4 regions of the Agrobacterium sp. SORGH_AS 787 genome follow, and region 1 is predicted to be linked to each of the others. Evidence: predicted binding sites of a transcription regulator. Region 1 holds the regulator's gene; each other region holds the start of a gene.
The links. Region 1 encodes PhoB, which activates phosphate uptake and scavenging genes when phosphate is short. Its sites were predicted from a motif close to TGTCATNNANCTGTCAT; they were not measured.
Positions count from the first base shown of each region.

Region 1 (4,211 bases):
GCGTTGCGCGCAGCCACCAACTGTTGCCTTTCTGACTCACAGGGGAAGCAAGTTGGGGAAAACCGGAAAATCGATTCCAGATGATTCCCGCGACTCTTGTCACGGAGTCAACCGACGATTAGGTTAACCGTCAATTACTAGACTGCAATGCGGCGGAACTAGTCACCTACAATCTGGCGAATGGCCTGCGCGTGGTTCACTCCACGGCATCGTGGGTGGATTCTGCCCGAGAACAACGCGACGAGCGGAGAAGCGGCATGAACTGGACGGACGAACGCGTAGAAAAGCTCAAGAGATTATGGTCCGAAGGGCTTAGCGCAAGCCAGATCGCAGCACAACTAGGCGGTGTGAGCCGCAATGCCGTCATCGGCAAGGTTCACCGCCTCAACCTGCCGGGTCGCGCCAAGGCCGGTGGCACGGTCGCCACATCGCGCCCAGCAGCCAAGCGTCCGGCGGCAGCGCCGCGTCCGGCGAGCTATGCGGCTCCAGCCCGCGCTGCGACGAACCGTCCGGCACCTGCCCGTAACACGGGTGCGCTGGCTTTCAAGGAAGATATGGACATCGACACGGTCGAGCCCATGGAATATGCCCGCTCTTCCAACAACGTTGTTATTCCGATTTCGCGTCGCCTGACGCTGACGGAATTGACCGAGCGCACCTGCAAGTGGCCTGTCGGCGACCCGCTTAAGGACGACTTCCATTTCTGCGGCTGCGAAGCGTCCGAAGCTTCGCCCTACTGCAAGTTCCACGCGAAAATGGCTTATCAGCCGGTGAGCGAACGCCGTAAGGCGTAAGGTCTCTCATAGCGATTACAGAAAGCGGGCTTCGGTCCGCTTTTTTTGTTGGCCCGTCTCCCCCATCCTCAAATAATCAAAACTTGCCCGCAGCAGCGATTGTGCCCAGACTATCGTCATGGATGCGATCGATATGCTGGACGACTATATCTCGACACTGTGGGCAAAAGCCGTCGACACGCCATTCCCGCCGATCCCGCGTCGCCGGTGCGGAGACGCAACCGTCTATGTCGAATGCCGACGCGGACGCTACTGACTGATTTGCGAGGAGCGCGGGGAAGAGTATTGGCGTCGTGAAGCCACGGACATGGACGATGCCGCGTTCCAGTTGATATCCATCGTTGCAGGCGAGTTGGTGCGCGACCGCGAGCTGGAGTTTCGGGAAAGCACAGCCCGCTGTTTCTCTGGATCGAATGACTACTCGCGCTGAGCGCCATCAAAGACAGCTACGGCACCCGAACCATGGCCAACTATCTGGACGTGCTGAGACACAGCCCGCTGTCGCAGGACGAGATAGACGCCGCGCGATATCCCATCCCGTCATCATTCATGTGACGCCAGCAAGTCCGGCGCCACAGGATCGGTGCACTTCACCATCGGGTTAAGCGCCCCGAGACGATCAAGCTTCCATGGAATAGCCCGCGCCGCGAACGGTGCGGATGACATCCTGCATGCTGGAGAAATTCAGCGCCTTACGCAGGCGGCCGACATGAACGTCCACCGTGCGTTCATCCACATAGATATCGTGTCCCCAGACGCCATCGAGAAGCTGGGAACGGGAGAACACACGGCCGGGCGAGGTCATGAGGAACTCCAGCAGGCGGAATTCGGTTGGTCCAAGACGGACTTCGCGGCTCTTGCGGTGAACGCGGTGCGTCTCGCGGTCGAGTTCGATATCGCCGCATTTCAGCACGGAGGACAGAACCTCTGGCTTGGCGCGGCGCAGCATCGCCTTGACGCGTGCCATCAACTCCGGTGTCGAGAAGGGCTTGACGACATAGTCGTCCGCGCCCGTTGCCAAGCCCCGAACCCGTTCGCTTTCCTCGCCACGAGCCGTCAGCATGATGATCGGCAAACGCTCTGTCTCCGGACGCATGCGCAGGCGGCGGCAAAGCTCGATGCCGGAGACGCCAGGCAACATCCAGTCGAGGATCAGAAGATCCGGCGTGCGCTCCTGAAGGCGGATTTCGGCCTCGTCGCCACGCGGAATGGTGTCGACATCATAGCCTTCGGATTCGAGATTGTAACGGAGGAGGACGCTCAGCGCCTCCTCATCTTCGACAACGGCGATTTTCGGCACCATGGCTCCAGATCCTATCTGTCGCTTACTCGGTCACAGCGCCGAGCGTGTTGGAACTATCGTCCTTCGGACGCTCACCCGCCGGCTGGCTGCCGGTGGTCATGTAGTAGATGGTCTCGGCAATGTTGGTGGCGTGGTCGCCGACGCGCTCGATGTTCTTGGCGCAGAACAGAAGATGCGTGCAGGTGGTGATGTTGCGTGGATCTTCCATCATGTAGGTCAGAAGCTCGCGGAACAGCGAGGTGTACATGGCGTCGATTTCCTCGTCGCGCTCGCGGATGGCCTGGGCCTTTTCCGCCGAGCGCGTGGAGTAGACGTCCAGCACTTCCTTCAACTGCACCAGCGCCAGTTCCGACAGATGCTCAAGGCCGCGCGCCAGCTTGCGCGGAACGCCTGTGCCAGCAACCGCAATCACACGCTTGGCGGTGTTTTTGCCGAGATCGCCGACACGCTCGAGGTCCGCGGCAATGCGCAACGACCCGATGATTTCACGAAGGTCTGCTGCCATCGGCTGGCGCTTGGCGATGGTGACGATCGCCTTGTCGCCGATTTCACGCTCGGCGTGATCGAGGATCGTATCGTCCGAGATGACTTTCTGCGCCAGCGCCGCATCGGAATTGACGAGCGCGCGCACGGCATCGGCGCACATCTGCTCGGCCAACCCGCCCATTTCGGCGATCCGGCGGCTGAGGAACTTCAGCTCCTCGTCATAGGCTGACATGATGTGGGAATGTGTCGGCATGTTCGTGGTCTCCAGTTTCGAGACGCCCTGTCGCAAGCCTTCTCAACGGCTCGAGCGACGGGCGCAGTGTGATGCGCAAGCGACAGCAGGATCAGCCGAACCGGCCCATAATGTAGTCCTGGGTGCGCTGATCATCCGGGTTGGTGAACATCTTGTCCGTATCGTTCTCCTCAACAAGGTGGCCGAGGTGGAACATGGCGGTGCGCTGTGAAACGCGAGCGGCCTGCTGCATCGAGTGGGTCACGATGACGATGGTGTAGTTGGCGCGAAGCTCGTGGATCAGTTCTTCCACCTTGGCGGTCGCGATCGGGTCGAGCGCAGAGCATGGCTCATCCATAAGGATGACTTCCGGCGAGACGGCGACGGCGCGCGCGATGCACAGGCGCTGCTGCTGGCCACCGGAAAGGCCGGTGCCGGATTCGTGCAGACGATCCTTGGCCTCGTTCCAGAGACCCGCCTTTTGCAGGCTGGACTCGACGATCTGGTCCATATCCGCCTTGTTGCGGGCAAGACCGTGAATGCGCGGGCCATAGGCGATGTTTTCATAGATCGACTTCGGAAACGGGTTCGGCTTCTGGAACACCATGCCCACACGGGCGCGAAGCTCGACCACATCGATTGCAGGATCGTAGATGTCTTCACCGTCAAGCGTGATCTGACCGGTCACGCGGCAGCCGTCGATCGTGTCGTTCATGCGGTTCAGCGTGCGCAGGAAGGTGGACTTGCCGCAGCCCGACGGGCCGATAAGAGCCGTCACCGTGTTCTCGCGAACGTTGAGGTTCACATCGTAAAGGGCGCGCTTCTCGCCGTAGTAAACGGAAACGTCCTTGCCGATCATCTTATGGGAAACTTCATTCATTTTCTTGTCCAGCGCCTTTTCAACTGCTGCTTCCGACAACATGTTCATTGTTCCGTTCTCCCTTGGTTCTTATCGCATTTCCAGATGGAAAACCGGTATCCACTTTTCCTCGAAATGCTTTACCAGCGCCGTTCGAAGCGGCGACGCAGCAGGATTGCGCCCACATTCATCACCAGGAGGAACATAAGCAGGATGATGATAGCGCCAGATGTTCTTTCGACAAAGGCGCGCTCGGCTTCGTTCGCCCACATATAGATCTGAACCGGCAGGGCCGTTGCAGGATCGAGCGGGGTCGTCGGGTAATTCGCCACGAAGGCCACCATGCCGATGAGAAGAAGCGGCGCGGTTTCGCCAAGCGCGTGGGCAAGGCCGATGATGGTGCCGGTCAGGATACCGGGCATGGCCAGCGGCAGCACGTGGTGGAAGATAGTCTGCATCTTCGAGGCACCAAGACCAAGCGCCGCTGCGCGGATCGAAGGCGGCACGGCTTTCAAGGCAGCGCGCGTTGCGATGATG
Region 1 covers NZ_JAUTBG010000002.1:1,317,646-1,321,856, reverse strand. The annotation lists gene QE435_RS15665 (GcrA family cell cycle regulator) at 258-794, shown strand; gene QE435_RS15660 (hypothetical protein) at 913-1,050, shown strand; gene QE435_RS15655 (hypothetical protein) at 1,102-1,224, shown strand; gene phoB (phosphate regulon transcriptional regulator PhoB) at 1,414-2,097, opposite strand; gene phoU (phosphate signaling complex protein PhoU) at 2,120-2,836, opposite strand; gene pstB (phosphate ABC transporter ATP-binding protein PstB) at 2,928-3,743, opposite strand; gene pstA (phosphate ABC transporter permease PstA) at 3,815-4,211, opposite strand, start outside.

Region 2 (4,211 bases), 1.2 Mb from region 1:
GGCAGAACGCTGCCGTGTCGCTTTCGGTGAGCAGCCGGGCAAGGCGATGTTCGGTATCGTTCAGGGTGGCGACCAGCCGGATTTGCGCATCCGCTCTGCCGAAGGCCTGAAGCAGCTCGATCTCAAGGGGTATGCGGTTGGTGGCCTCGCTGTCGGCGAACCGCAGGATGTGATGCTTGCGATGCTGGACACGACGTTGCCGGTTTTGCCGACGGAAAAGCCGCGTTACCTGATGGGCGTCGGCACGCCGGACGACATTTTGAAGTCGGTGGCACGTGGCATCGACATGTTCGACTGTGTCATGCCAACCCGTTCGGGCCGCCACGGTCTCGCCTTCACCCGTCGGGGCAGGGTGAATATCCGCAATGCTCGCCACGCCGAAGACATGCGTCCGCTGGACGAGCAGTCCAATTGCCCGGCATCGCGCGATTACTCGCGTGCCTATCTGCACCACTTGGTGCGTTCCAATGAAGCGCTCGGCGGCATGCTTTTGTCCTGGCACAATCTCGCCTATTATCAGGAGTTGATGCAGGGGATTCGCAAATCGATCGAAGAAGGTCGCTTTGCGGATTTCTACGCGGAGACCATTGAAATGTGGGCGAAAGGCGATATCGATCCGGTGTGACAATCATCATCGGATAGCTGAATGCTGAACGCGCCATACGTTCTTTTTCGTGACGATACGACCGGCACCGTGACATTGTTTACGGAGCCGGAGGAGATCATCGCTGCGCATGAGGTGGACGCGTTCTTTCCTGCCCTTGAACGGATGCAAGCGGCGAGGGCTGAAGGTAAGTATTTAGCCGGCTACATGTCCTATGAGGCCGGTTACCTCTTCGAGCCGAAGCTTGCACCTCTCGCAGAGGGAAGGCGACAGACCCCGCTCCTGTGGTTTGGCGTCTTCAAGTCGCCGAACGGTGGCACTTCAGAAGTTTCCAAGCCATTGAATATCATGGCATCCGATGAATTTTTGAGTGATCTCAAACCGTCTTGGTCGTTCACTGAATACGAGCAGCAGTTCAATAGATTGCACCAGCATTTGCGCCAGGGAGATTGTTACCAGGCTAACCTTACCATGCCTATCACCGGGCGGTGGCACGGCGATCCGCTTTCGGGTTTCTGGTCGTTGATCGACCGACAGCCGGTAAAATATGGTGCGCTGATCGATCTCGGCGGTCCTGTGATCCTGTCGCGCTCTCCCGAACTCTTCTTTTCCGTCGATGCGGAAGGCTGGATCGAAACTCATCCGATGAAGGGCACCGTCAAACGCGGTTCGTCAGCGGAAGACGACGCTGCTCTTATTGCAGCCATGAGGCAGGACGAGAAGACGCTGGCGGAAAACCGCATGATCGTTGACCTACTGCGCAATGATATCTCCCGGATCACGGAAGTCGGCACGCTGGATGTCCCGAAGCTGTTCGACATCGAGACTTATCCAACCGTTCACCAGATGGTCAGCCACGTGCGCGCCAAGCTTTCACCCGATATGAGCATTGCCGATATCTTCGCCGCACTTTTCCCTTGCGGTTCAGTGACGGGGGCGCCGAAAATGCGGGCGATGGAAATCCTTCATGATCTCGAGATCGCGCCGCGCGACGTTTACTGCGGTGCCATCGGGATGATATCGCCAAGCGGCGACATGCGGTTTTCCGTGGCGATCCGTACCATCACTCTGTTTGAAGACGGACGGGCGACCTTCAATGTCGGTGGCGGGATCGTTTTCGATTCAACTGCGCAGTCGGAATATGACGAATGTCTCCTCAAGGCGAAGTTTGCAGCTGGGGAACGCAAACTCGCCTGAGCCGGCCAAAGGTTTGAAGCAGCGGACAAAGAGACACCATTGCCGTCATGCAAGTGTCATATCGTGCTCTTAGAGACTGTGAGCATTGGGTACACCCCGGCCTGGATTAAAACCATGACTTCCTGGGTCATGGGATTTGTCGGGAAGGCCGTCTTTCTTTGTTTTCTCAAGGATATCGTTCCATGACATCATTCCGCTCTGTCGCGTCCCGTCGGCTTGCTGCCGCCTTGGCGGCATCGATCTTCATCTTTCCTGTTGCTGCGATGGCTGAAAGCACCGCTGCTGCAAACGGCGTTAGCTACGCCAACAAGGGTTTGGTCGCTGTCGGTCGGATCCCCGCCAGCCAGCGCGACAAGTTTGGCGAGACCTTCGGCTCTGGCTCCGGCATGGCTATCGATGTCACCAGTTGGAAGAAGGATGGCGATGGCTATCGCGGTTCTCTCTGGCTGTTGCCGGACCGTGGCTACAATGTCGAAGGCACGACGGATTACAATGCGCGCATCAACAAGATCGACGTAACGTTGACACCTGCAACGGGCGCGAGCCTGCCTGTTGACAAGCAGCAAGCCGGTGTGCAAGCGAACCTTGCCGATACGCTGCTCTTGACCGATGAGCAGGGCAAGAACATGACTGGCCTCGATCCAGAGGCTGGCACGCGCCCGGCCAATGGAACGACACCGGTGTTGCCTTTCGCTTCTACCGGCAAGGTTTCTCTCGATGCCGAGGCGGTGGTACGTCTGACCGATGGCTCTTTCCTGATCAGCGATGAATATGGCCCTTATATTTATCACTTTTCCGCAGAAGGTAAGATGATCTCGGCCACGCAGCCGCCGAAGGCGCTGCTGCCAATGCGCAAGGGTGAGATCAACTTCTCTTCCAACAATGTCGGCGAAGGCGGCAAGAAGCCTGATCCGAAGGATCCAGAAACCGGACGTCAGAACAATCAGGGTCTGGAAGGCATGTCGCTGACCCCGGATGGCAAGTACCTTATCGCCGTTCTGCAATCGGCGACCCGTCAGGATGGCGGAGATTCGTCATCCACCCGCGACCACACCCGCGCACTGGTCTATGATGCGAGCGACGTCGATCATTTGAAGCTCGTCCATGAATATGTCGTGCCGCTGCCGAAGTTCGATGGCAAGGACAAGACGCTCGTCGCGGCACAAAGCGAGATCCTGGCCTTGTCGGACAAGGCATTCCTGATGCTGGCGCGTGACAGCAATAATGGTCAGGGTCTGAAGGGCGATACATCGGTCTACCGCAAAATAGAACTCGTCGATGTCTCCGGAGCCACGGACATTGCCGGTGGTGAGTTCGATGATGTAAAGCCGGTTGCACCAAAAGGGGTTCTGGACAGCGCGATCAAGCCAGCAGTTCTGCATGACTTCATCGATCTCAACGACGCCAAGGAGCTTGCTCGTTTCGGTCTGCACAATGGCGCGCCGAACGACAAGAACAACCTGTCGGAGAAGTGGGAGGCAATGTCGATTGCAAGCGTCCTCGACCCTTCCTCACCTGACGACTATTTCCTCTTCGTTGCCAATGACAACGACTTCCTGACGCAGGACGGTTTCCAGGTGGGCAAACCTTACAAGGCGGAAGGTGGTGCCGATGTGGACACCATGTTCCAGGTGTTCCGCGTGACGCTGCCGGGCGTCGCCAAAAAATAAGCGATACCAATCTGTTTAGAGCCGCACCGAAGACATTCGGCGCGGCTCTTTCTATCTGGCTTAGTCGTCGTCGATGTCTTCGAAATCTTGGGGGCCGGAGGTGGTGGAATGGAAGACCGGCACGAAGAGCCGCATATAGACGAGCCTGACGCTCCAGCCCTGTTCCACAGCCTCTGCCCACGCCTTTTTGCGCCCCGGCTTCTTGAAGCCCTTGGCAATCGCCTTTTTCTCGCTCTTTGCGAAGGTCTTCGGTTGCAGAATGTTTTCCGGCGAACACAGGGCAAAGCCCTTCTGGAAAGCCGGGGGCGGATTGGGTGTCATTGTCATGTCTATCAGCCTGCGTGGAGGAAGCGGATCGCTTCGTCCCTGCGATGGAGGTAAAGCAGGGTTCTCAGGTTCTTGCCGCGCTCGCTCACGAGCTCGGCGTCTTTTTCGATCATATAGGCGGCGTCCTTGCGGGCGATTTCCAGCAGGTCCGCATGGGCCTCGAGGCTGGCTATCCGAAAGCCGGGCGTGCCGGATTGACGGGTGCCGAGGAGTTCGCCTTCACCGCGCAGCTTCAGGTCCTCTTCGGCAATCAGGAAGCCGTCTTCGCTGTCGCGGAGGATGGAAAGCCGTGCCTTGCCGTTTTCGCTGAGCGGACCTTTGTAAAGCAGGATGCAGGTGGAAGCTTCGTCGCCACGGCCGACACGACCGCGCAACTGGTGAAGCTGGGCCAGGCCGAAACGTTCGGCATGTTC
Region 2 covers NZ_JAUTBG010000002.1:2,510,373-2,514,583, reverse strand. The annotation lists gene tgt (tRNA guanosine(34) transglycosylase Tgt) at 1-625, shown strand, start outside; gene QE435_RS21440 (aminodeoxychorismate synthase component I) at 647-1,801, shown strand; gene QE435_RS21435 (esterase-like activity of phytase family protein) at 1,984-3,471, shown strand; gene QE435_RS21430 (hypothetical protein) at 3,532-3,798, opposite strand; gene recG (ATP-dependent DNA helicase RecG) at 3,804-4,211, opposite strand, start outside.
Region 2: QE435_RS21435 (esterase-like activity of phytase family protein) is a predicted target of PhoB. The motif match lies at 1,845-1,861, and genes of this name have one in related genera.

Region 3 (4,211 bases), 290 kb from region 1:
GTCGGAAGCCCTGCAGCTTTTCGGGGCCGGACGCGAAAAGCGCATCTATGCGGTGCCGCCCTATACCGAAGTCGTCAGCCTCGATTTCGACGATCACCCCTTCGAGATCCAGGCCTTTGACAAGCCCTGTGCGCTTTGCGGCGCAGACAACGTCTATCTCGATGAAGTCATCCTAGACGATCGGGGCGGGCGCATGTTCGTCTGCTCGGATACCGATCATTGCGAAGACCGCCGCGCCCATGGCCATCGTGGCCATCTGCTGGCCGATGAAGTGAAGGAGGCCGCAGAATGAGCGACCAACCCCTGTTGAAAGTCCGTGATGTTTCCAAATATTATGGCGACCGTGCCGGGTGCCGCAACGTCTCCTTCGATCTTTGGCCGGGAGAGGTTCTTGCGATCGTCGGTGAATCCGGCTCCGGCAAGACCACGCTGCTGAACTGCATCTCCACCCGGCTGATGCCGACCACAGGCAGCGTCGAATACCGCATGCGCGATGGTTCTTTGCGCGATCTCTACCATATGGGAGAAGCCGAACGCCGTTTCCTGATGCGTACCGACTGGGGCTTCGTTCACCAGAATCCGGCTGATGGCCTGCGCATGACGGTGTCTGCCGGTGCCAATGTCGGTGAACGGCTGATGGCGGTGGGCAACCGGCATTACGGCAATATCCGCAACACCGCCAGCGAATGGCTGGAGCGGGTCGAGATCGGCACCGATCGCATCGATGACCAGCCGCGCGCCTTTTCCGGCGGCATGCGCCAGCGCCTGCAGATCGCCCGCAATCTCGTCACCTCGCCGCGCCTCGTCTTCATGGACGAGCCGACCGGCGGTCTGGATGTCTCGGTCCAGGCGAGGCTTCTCGATCTCGTTCGCGGTCTCGTCAACGATCTCGGCCTTTCCGTCATCGTCGTCACCCACGACCTCGCGGTGGCGCGCCTCCTGTCGCACCGCATGATGGTGATGAAGGGTGGCAACGTCATCGAGCATGGCTTGACCGACCGCGTGCTGGATGACCCGCGCGAGCCCTATACCCAGCTCCTCGTTTCCTCGATCCTGCAGGTGTGACATGCCGACCCCTCTCATCGTTTCGGAAGTCTTCAAAAGCTTCACCATGCATCTGCGTGACGGGATCGAACTGCCCGTCGTGCGCAATGTGAACTTCTCCGTCCAGGCGGGCGAATGCGTCGTGCTTGGTGGGCCTTCGGGGATCGGCAAAAGTTCGATCCTCAAGATGCTCTACGGCAACTATGCCATCGACAGCGGCCAGATCCTCATCAAGCATGAGGGGCAGATGGTCGATATCGGCAGCGCCGCACCCCGCACCGTTCTGGAAGTCCGTCACCGCAGCCTTGGCTATGTCAGCCAGTTCCTGCGCACCGTTCCGCGCGTCGCCGCTGTCGATGTCGTCGCCGAACCGCTGCTCGCCCGCAAAGTACCGGTTGAAGAAGCACGCGAACGGGCAGGGGAGTTGCTGTCGAAGCTCAACCTGCCGCGTGAATTATGGTCTCTTCCGCCCGCGACCTTTTCCGGCGGCGAACAGCAGCGCGTCAACATCGCGCGCGGCTTCATCACCGACCATGCCATCCTGCTGCTGGACGAACCGACGGCGTCGCTCGATGCCGCCAACCGCAAGGTGGTGGTGGAAATGATCCGGCAAAAGAAAGCCGAAGGGACAGCGCTGCTCGGCATTTTCCACGATGAGGAAGTGCGTGAGGCCGTCGCCGACCGCATTCTCGACGTTTCGCAGTTCTCGCCCAGAAAGATTGCAGCATGAGTGTCAAAGTCGGCCTTGAACCCGTCATCCACGAAACCGCCCGCGTCACAAACTCCAAGCTCGGCCGTTACACCGAAGTGTCGGAGCGCTGCCGTATCGAAGAGGTGGAGATGGACGATTACTCCTACATCATGCAGGACGGTGCCGTCTGGTGCGCCACCATCGGCAAGTTCGTCAACATCGCCGCCTCGGTGCGCATCAACGCCACCAATCATCCCATGTCGCGGGCAACGCTGCACCACTTCACCTATCGCGCCCATAATTATTGGGACGATGCGGAGGACGAGACGGAGTTTTTCGCGGCAAGACGCGCCAGACGCGTCGTCATCGGCCACGATGTCTGGATCGGACACGGCGCGACCATCCTGCCCGGCGTCACCATCGGCAATGGCGCCGTCGTCGGGGCCGGTGCCGTGGTTTCGAAGGACGTCGCGCCCTACACCATTGTCGGCGGCGTCCCTGCAAAGCTGATCCGTCGCCGCTTTTCGGAAGAGGTCGGCGAGCGCATGGACCGGCTGGCCTGGTGGGATTGGGATCACGCGAGGCTTCGCGCCGCTCTCGATGATTTCCGGTCGCTCGAAGCGGACGCGTTTCTCGCCAAGTATGACGGATAAGGGCGCGGATCTCCCTAACGTCAGCCTTGTAACAATTTCTTCATCAAACTGACATTCGTGCTTCACGCATCCCTGATAGGCCGAATCCGAAATAACGAGACTGGATTTGGCCTATGACTTTTCAACTCAAGCAGGTAACGCGCCGCTTCGGCAAATCGACCGCCGTGGACAGCGTGACGCTCGACATTCCCCAGGGCCAGATGGTCGGCGTCATTGGACGTTCGGGTGCGGGCAAATCCACCCTGCTGCGGATGATCAACCGTCTGGTCGATCCGACATCCGGCTCCATTCATTTCGGCGATCTCGAGGTTTCCTCGCTTCGTGGCGCCGCCTTGCGCCGCTGGCAGCGCGATTGCGCCATGATCTTCCAGCAGTTCAACCTCGTTCCCCGTCTCGACGTTTTGACCAATGTCATGCTCGGCCGTCTCAATCACCGCTCCACGGTCTTGAGCCTGCTCAGCATCTTCACCACCGAAGAGCGGTTGATGGCGATTTCAGCGCTTGAGCGTCTGGGGATCGAGCATGTGGCGATGCAGCCCGCGGGCACGCTGTCGGGTGGCCAGCAGCAGCGTGTGGCGATCGCACGTGCGCTGATGCAATCGCCGCGCATGCTGCTTGCCGACGAGCCCATTGCTTCGCTCGATCCGCTCAATGCCAAGATCGTCATGGACGCGCTGCGCGATATCAATGAGCGCGAAGGCATTACCGTCATCACCAACCTTCATACGCTCGATACGGCGCGCAATTATTGTGAGCGCATCATCGGCATGGCAGCCGGTCGCGTCGTCTTCGACGGCACACCCGCCGAGCTCGATGCCCGCGCGGTCAAGGAAATCTACGGCACCGATTCTCAAGGTGCCGGCATCGACGAAACCATGACGTCGACCAGCATCACCATTGAAGGCGCGGAGCTGACTGCGCGCGCCCAACACCCATCTGCCGGTCCTGAAGCTTCTGCTCCCAAGCCTCTTTCCATGGCTGGACTGTAAGGACTGCACAGCATCGATCCGCCCGCGTCAGGGGCGCCCAATACCACATTCCATGTCGTATCAAACTCCGGCTCGCCGGAAAAACGGAGATAAATCCATGTTGAAGAAAGCTCTTCTTTCGGCGGTCGCACTTGGCCTTCTGGCCGGTTCGGCTCTGGCTCAGGACGTCAAGGTTCTGCGTATCGGCCTCGATGGCGGCGAAAACTCCAACGACCAGCTGCGCAACGCACAGTGCGTCGCCGATGGTCTGAAGGCTGCAACCGGTGTTGAGCAGGTTCAGCTCTTCCCGTCGCCGGACTATAACGGCGTCATCCAGGGTCTGCTCGGCGGCACCATCGATATCGCTTCCATGGGCGCGTCGTCCTACGCCAAGATCGCTATTCAGGACCCGAAGGCTGTCGATCCGATCCTGACCTATACCGGCGCTGACGGCTCCAGCGGCTATTACACGATCATGGTTGCCCGCAAGGATTCCGGCATCAAGACGCTCGCAGATGCCAAGGGCAAGAAGCTCGGCTTTGCCGATCCGGACTCCACCTCCGGCTACCTCATCCCGAACGTCGCCCTGCCGAAGGAAACCGGCAAGCCGGTCAAGGAATACTTCTCTGAAACCGGCTTTGGTGGCGGTCACGAGAACCTCGTTCTCGCCGTCCTCGACAAGAAGTTCGATGTCGGCACCACCTTCGGCTCCGGCGTTGGCAAGTGGGAAGAAGGCTACAGCTCCGGCAATCTTCACCAGATGGTCGCCAAGGGCAACCTCGATATGGACGATATCGTCGAAGTCTGGAAGTCGCCGCTGATCCCGAACGGCCCGCTGATGGTTGCCAACAAGGT
Region 3 covers NZ_JAUTBG010000002.1:1,025,444-1,029,654, forward strand. The annotation lists gene QE435_RS14225 (alpha-D-ribose 1-methylphosphonate 5-phosphate C-P-lyase PhnJ) at 1-292, shown strand, start outside; gene phnK (phosphonate C-P lyase system protein PhnK) at 289-1,065, shown strand; gene phnL (phosphonate C-P lyase system protein PhnL) at 1,067-1,774, shown strand; gene QE435_RS14240 (DapH/DapD/GlmU-related protein) at 1,771-2,388, shown strand; gene phnC (phosphonate ABC transporter ATP-binding protein) at 2,502-3,377, shown strand; gene phnD (phosphonate ABC transporter substrate-binding protein) at 3,475-4,211, shown strand, end outside.
Region 3: phnC (phosphonate ABC transporter ATP-binding protein) is a predicted target of PhoB. The motif match lies at 2,427-2,443, and genes of this name have one in related genera.

Region 4 (4,211 bases), 290 kb from region 1:
CTTTGCGGGCGTTGCCGTGACCATGGACAGAGCCTTGGGAAGGGTGATGCCTTCCACCTGATCGGCCAGCAGGAAGGGCGCATAGAGCAGGCTGAAGGGTACGTAGTCCGACGACAGCACATCGAGAACGCCGAGTTCGGCGAGATCGCGTGCAGCAATATTGCCGGAATGGGATTTTCCGCGAACGATGTTCGGGGCGCCCATCAGCACGCTCATGCCAGCGGTGTGGGACGCCTTGGCGGCTTCGACGCTGGTCGGGAATTCGGCAAGACGCACGCCGTGGACGATGGCCTCCTCAACATGGGCTTCCGTCGCATCGTCATGGCTGGCAACGGTGATGCCGCGTTCGGCGCAGCGGGCCGACAGATAATCACGGTGCTTGCCGGAGAATTTTTGCGAGGCGGAAACGCGTCGATCGACAAAGGCCTTGAAGGCTTCGTCGCTCAAGCCACGCTTCTTTTGATAGAACATGACGTACTGATCCATCGTCTGGAACTGACGCTGGCCCGGGGAATGGTCCATCAGCGAGATCAGCCGCACATGCGGATCGTTTTCGAAGTCTTCGAAATGCTCCAGCACGTCGGCGGAGGCGACTTCGCAGCGCAGATGCAGCAGGTGATCGGAGCGAAGACGATCTTCACCCTTGGCTTTTTCGATGGCATTGGCCATGTCGCGCATTTCGCCGCGCGCAAAGCCGCCATCCTCGTCCGAGCCAAGACGCAGGCAATCGAAAACGGTTGTGATGCCTGACGATGCGACCTGCGCATCATGCGCCTGAATGGCGGCGATCTTGTCCCAGGTCACACCCGGGCGCGGGGAATAATGCTGCTCCAGATGGTCGGTGTGCAGTTCGACGAGGCCGGGAATCAGATAGTCGCCGCCGAAATCTTCGCCCGTTTTCGATTCACCCTCGCTGATATCGGCAATCACGCCATCGCGGATCAGGACGGAGCCTTGGACGACATCGTCGGACAGCACGATGCGCGCATTGGATAGGACATGTTCAGCCATTTCGGACATCTTTCGTATTGGGAGCAGCCAGTGGCTGCCAGCTATGAACGGTGAAGGCCTCACCCCGCTGCTTTTCAACGAAAAGGCCAAGGCCGGAAATCGTCAGCGGGCGATGAATGAAGCCGGTAAATGTCTTGGTGAGAATATCCGCCATCTCTTGCCTGCGCCCTTCACTCACCGGCCCAGTCAGGGTCATGTGGAAGCGAAAATCGTCCATGACGTAAGGATAGCCCCACCGATGAAGATTGGCGCGCTGGCTTTCGCTCAGCGTTTCGGGCTTGCGACGGGCGATGTCGCGCTCGGAAAGCGGCGCGCGGAAAGGTTCGAAATGCGTCACCACCTCGGCGGTGAAATCCTGAAGCGGTTGATGGAGTGTGGCAGGAACCAAGGCGAAGAATGGCCCGAGAGAACCGATGACGATTTCGGGAATATCGAAGGCGACTTGTGAGGCTGCGAAAGCTGAAAATGCCTCCAACAGTTCTGCTTCGCTTCTGTCTTCGGCAAGTTCGAAGGGCGCTTTCAGCGTGGCGTGAAAACCATAGCGCCTTGGATCTTCGGTGACACCTGCGAAGTCGGCATAGTCGTCTAACACCTCGTCAGAAAAGGCGTTGCGCCCCAGCCACCGCGATGCCGTCTCAGTGAGCGGATCGGTGGCGGGAGGCGTAAAATAGATTGCGTAGCGCACGGGGTCGCACTTTCAAACGTCATGAAAACAGCGGAAGCGCCATTTGAGACGACTCGTCTCGGCCCCGCAAGGTCAGATGTGCGGGGTAGACCTTTTCCATGACAGAATGATGATATCGGGAGAGAAATTCGCCGGATATCAGTCTCATATTTAATGGTGCGTTTTACCGATGAGGCGAGAGCGGATCGCATTCGACATATTGTCGAACAGGAAGACGACGATGAGGATCAGCAGCACCATATAGGCGACCTTGTCCCAGTCCTGATTGGTGCGCATGGCCTCCAGCAATTTGAGACCGATACCGCCTGCGCCGACCGCACCGATAACGGTGGCCGAGCGCGTGTTGCTTTCCCAGAAATAGAGAGACTGCGAGATGAATACCGGCAGCACCTGCGGAATGACGCCGTAGCGATTGACGATGACCGGCGAGGCGCCGACCGACTTCACGCCCTCACGCTGCTTATCATCAACATTCTCCAGCGCCTCGGCATAAACCTTTCCGAGCGCGCCTGTATCGGTGAAGAAGATCGCCGCGATGCCGGGGATCGGTCCGGGACCAAAGCTCCGGGTAAAGAACAGCGCCCAGATCAGCATGTCGATGGAGCGCAGGAAATCGAAGAGCCGCTTCATGCCCCAATTCGCCGCCTTATTGGCAGTGATGTTACGAGCGGCGATAAATGCCAGAGGGAAAGCGAAGAGCGTTCCGAGAAGTGTGCCAAGGAAGGCCATGACGAGCGTCTGCAACAGCTTGGAGAGAATATCCTCATGCTGCCAGGCATCGTTGCCCAGGAAGTCATCGACCATTTTGGAGATGTTGGACTGCGCTGGATCGACGCGGGGTTGCCAGAGGGCGAGCGAGGCGAGTTCCCCCCAGCTCTTACCCCAGAACTGCGAGCGTGTGTCGAAGAAGAAATTGGCCCAACCGAGGAAGCGGCGCTGGACGTAAAGTTGCGAGGTGCGGATTTCCGCCTGACCGGCAAACCCATATTCGACAACAACCTTGTTTTCGTCCTGACGGATCTGCACGGGCGATCCCGCGGGGGCTGTGACGCGGTCTGCGCCTATTGTCACCGGATAGAGCTTGCCGTCGATATAAACATCGGCCTGCGTTGGCGTGATATCGATTCGGTTCTGCTGGCCGCCATAGATCACGCTATATCCGCCATCCGGCAGCGGCTGCAACCAGCTGATACTGGCGTTAGCGGGATACTGTCCGCGGCTCGTCCATTGCGGCACGACCTTGCCATCCGCGAAACGAAGGCGCGGCTGGGCGCGCCAGGAATACCAGTCCTGAATGTAGCTGGAAGCGCGGTCCCATCGGCCATTCATCAAGGCCGGACCGACATTGAAGGCGAAGAAGCAGATGATGAGATAGGCGACGGCTGCGACAAGGCCGAGAAACAGTCCGTAGCGGCGCAAAAAGCTCTGCTGGAAGACCTGCGGATATTGCGAAAGAAGACGTTCGCGATCGGCACCATTGATGACAATGCTGGTGGACATCAGGCCGCTCCCCGTCCGAATTCAAAGGATTGATGGCCGATCAGCCTGCGGCGCAGCCAGCCGGAAAACTGGTCAACGGCGATGATGGTGATCAGCAGCATGATGATGATGGCATAGGTTTTTGCGGCGTGATCGTTGCCGATCGCCAGGCGGAAGACCTCGCCGATGCCACCGCCACCGACAGCACCGATGATGGTGGAAGCGCGCACATTGATTTCGGCGCGCAGCAACGCATAGGAGACGAAATTCGGCAGAACCTGTGGCACGATGGCAAAGCGCACGCGCTCCAGCCAGTTGGCACCCGATGCCCGCAACCCCTCATCCGGCTTCATATCGGCATTTTCGACGACTTCAAAGAAAAGCTTTCCGAGCGCGCCAACGGTGTGGATGGTGATGGCAACGATGGCGGCAATAGGGCCGAGCGAAAGAATGGCGGTCAGCAATCCGGCGACGACGATCTCGGGAAAGGCGCGCATCACTTCCATCAGGCGTCTCACGACAAAACGCACGGCACCGGCGCCAACGAGATTGGTGGAGGCGAAAAAGCACAGCATGAAGGCGAAGGCGGTACCGATCAGCGTCGAAACCAGCGCGATGTTCAGCGTGATCATCAGCTGATAGAAAAAATGCGGAATATAAAACCCGTCGCCGATATAGACCCGCTCCGAGACATAGTCGTATTTCAGCGAGCCATCGGCATAGGGTGACGGCAGGTCGAACATGGCGCGAACGACTTCCATCGGACTGTTCGGCAGGAAGGTCTTCATAAAATCGAAGAAATAGGGCAGCCGCTCGAAAAACTTGCCGGAATTGGCGCTGTTGGCGAAATCGAGCGAAGCAAAAAGCAGCGCGAGAAAGACGACAATGGCGATGCCGGTGTAGATACGCCGCGTGACCAGCTGTTGCTGGTAGTGCTGCATGACCTTCTTCGAGGCCTCGCTCAACGTATCTGGCGTGATTGGCGTGCTGGCCATATCTTTGTGTTCCTTGCCAGAGCATGTGGGTGACGATGCGT
Region 4 covers NZ_JAUTBG010000002.1:1,029,947-1,034,157, reverse strand. The annotation lists gene QE435_RS14270 (alpha-D-ribose 1-methylphosphonate 5-triphosphate diphosphatase) at 1-1,011, opposite strand, end outside; gene QE435_RS14265 (DUF1045 domain-containing protein) at 1,004-1,696, opposite strand; gene phnE (phosphonate ABC transporter, permease protein PhnE) at 1,847-3,196, opposite strand; gene phnE (phosphonate ABC transporter, permease protein PhnE) at 3,196-4,170, opposite strand.
Region 4: QE435_RS14265 (DUF1045 domain-containing protein) is a predicted target of PhoB. The motif match lies at 1,795-1,811, and genes of this name have one in related genera.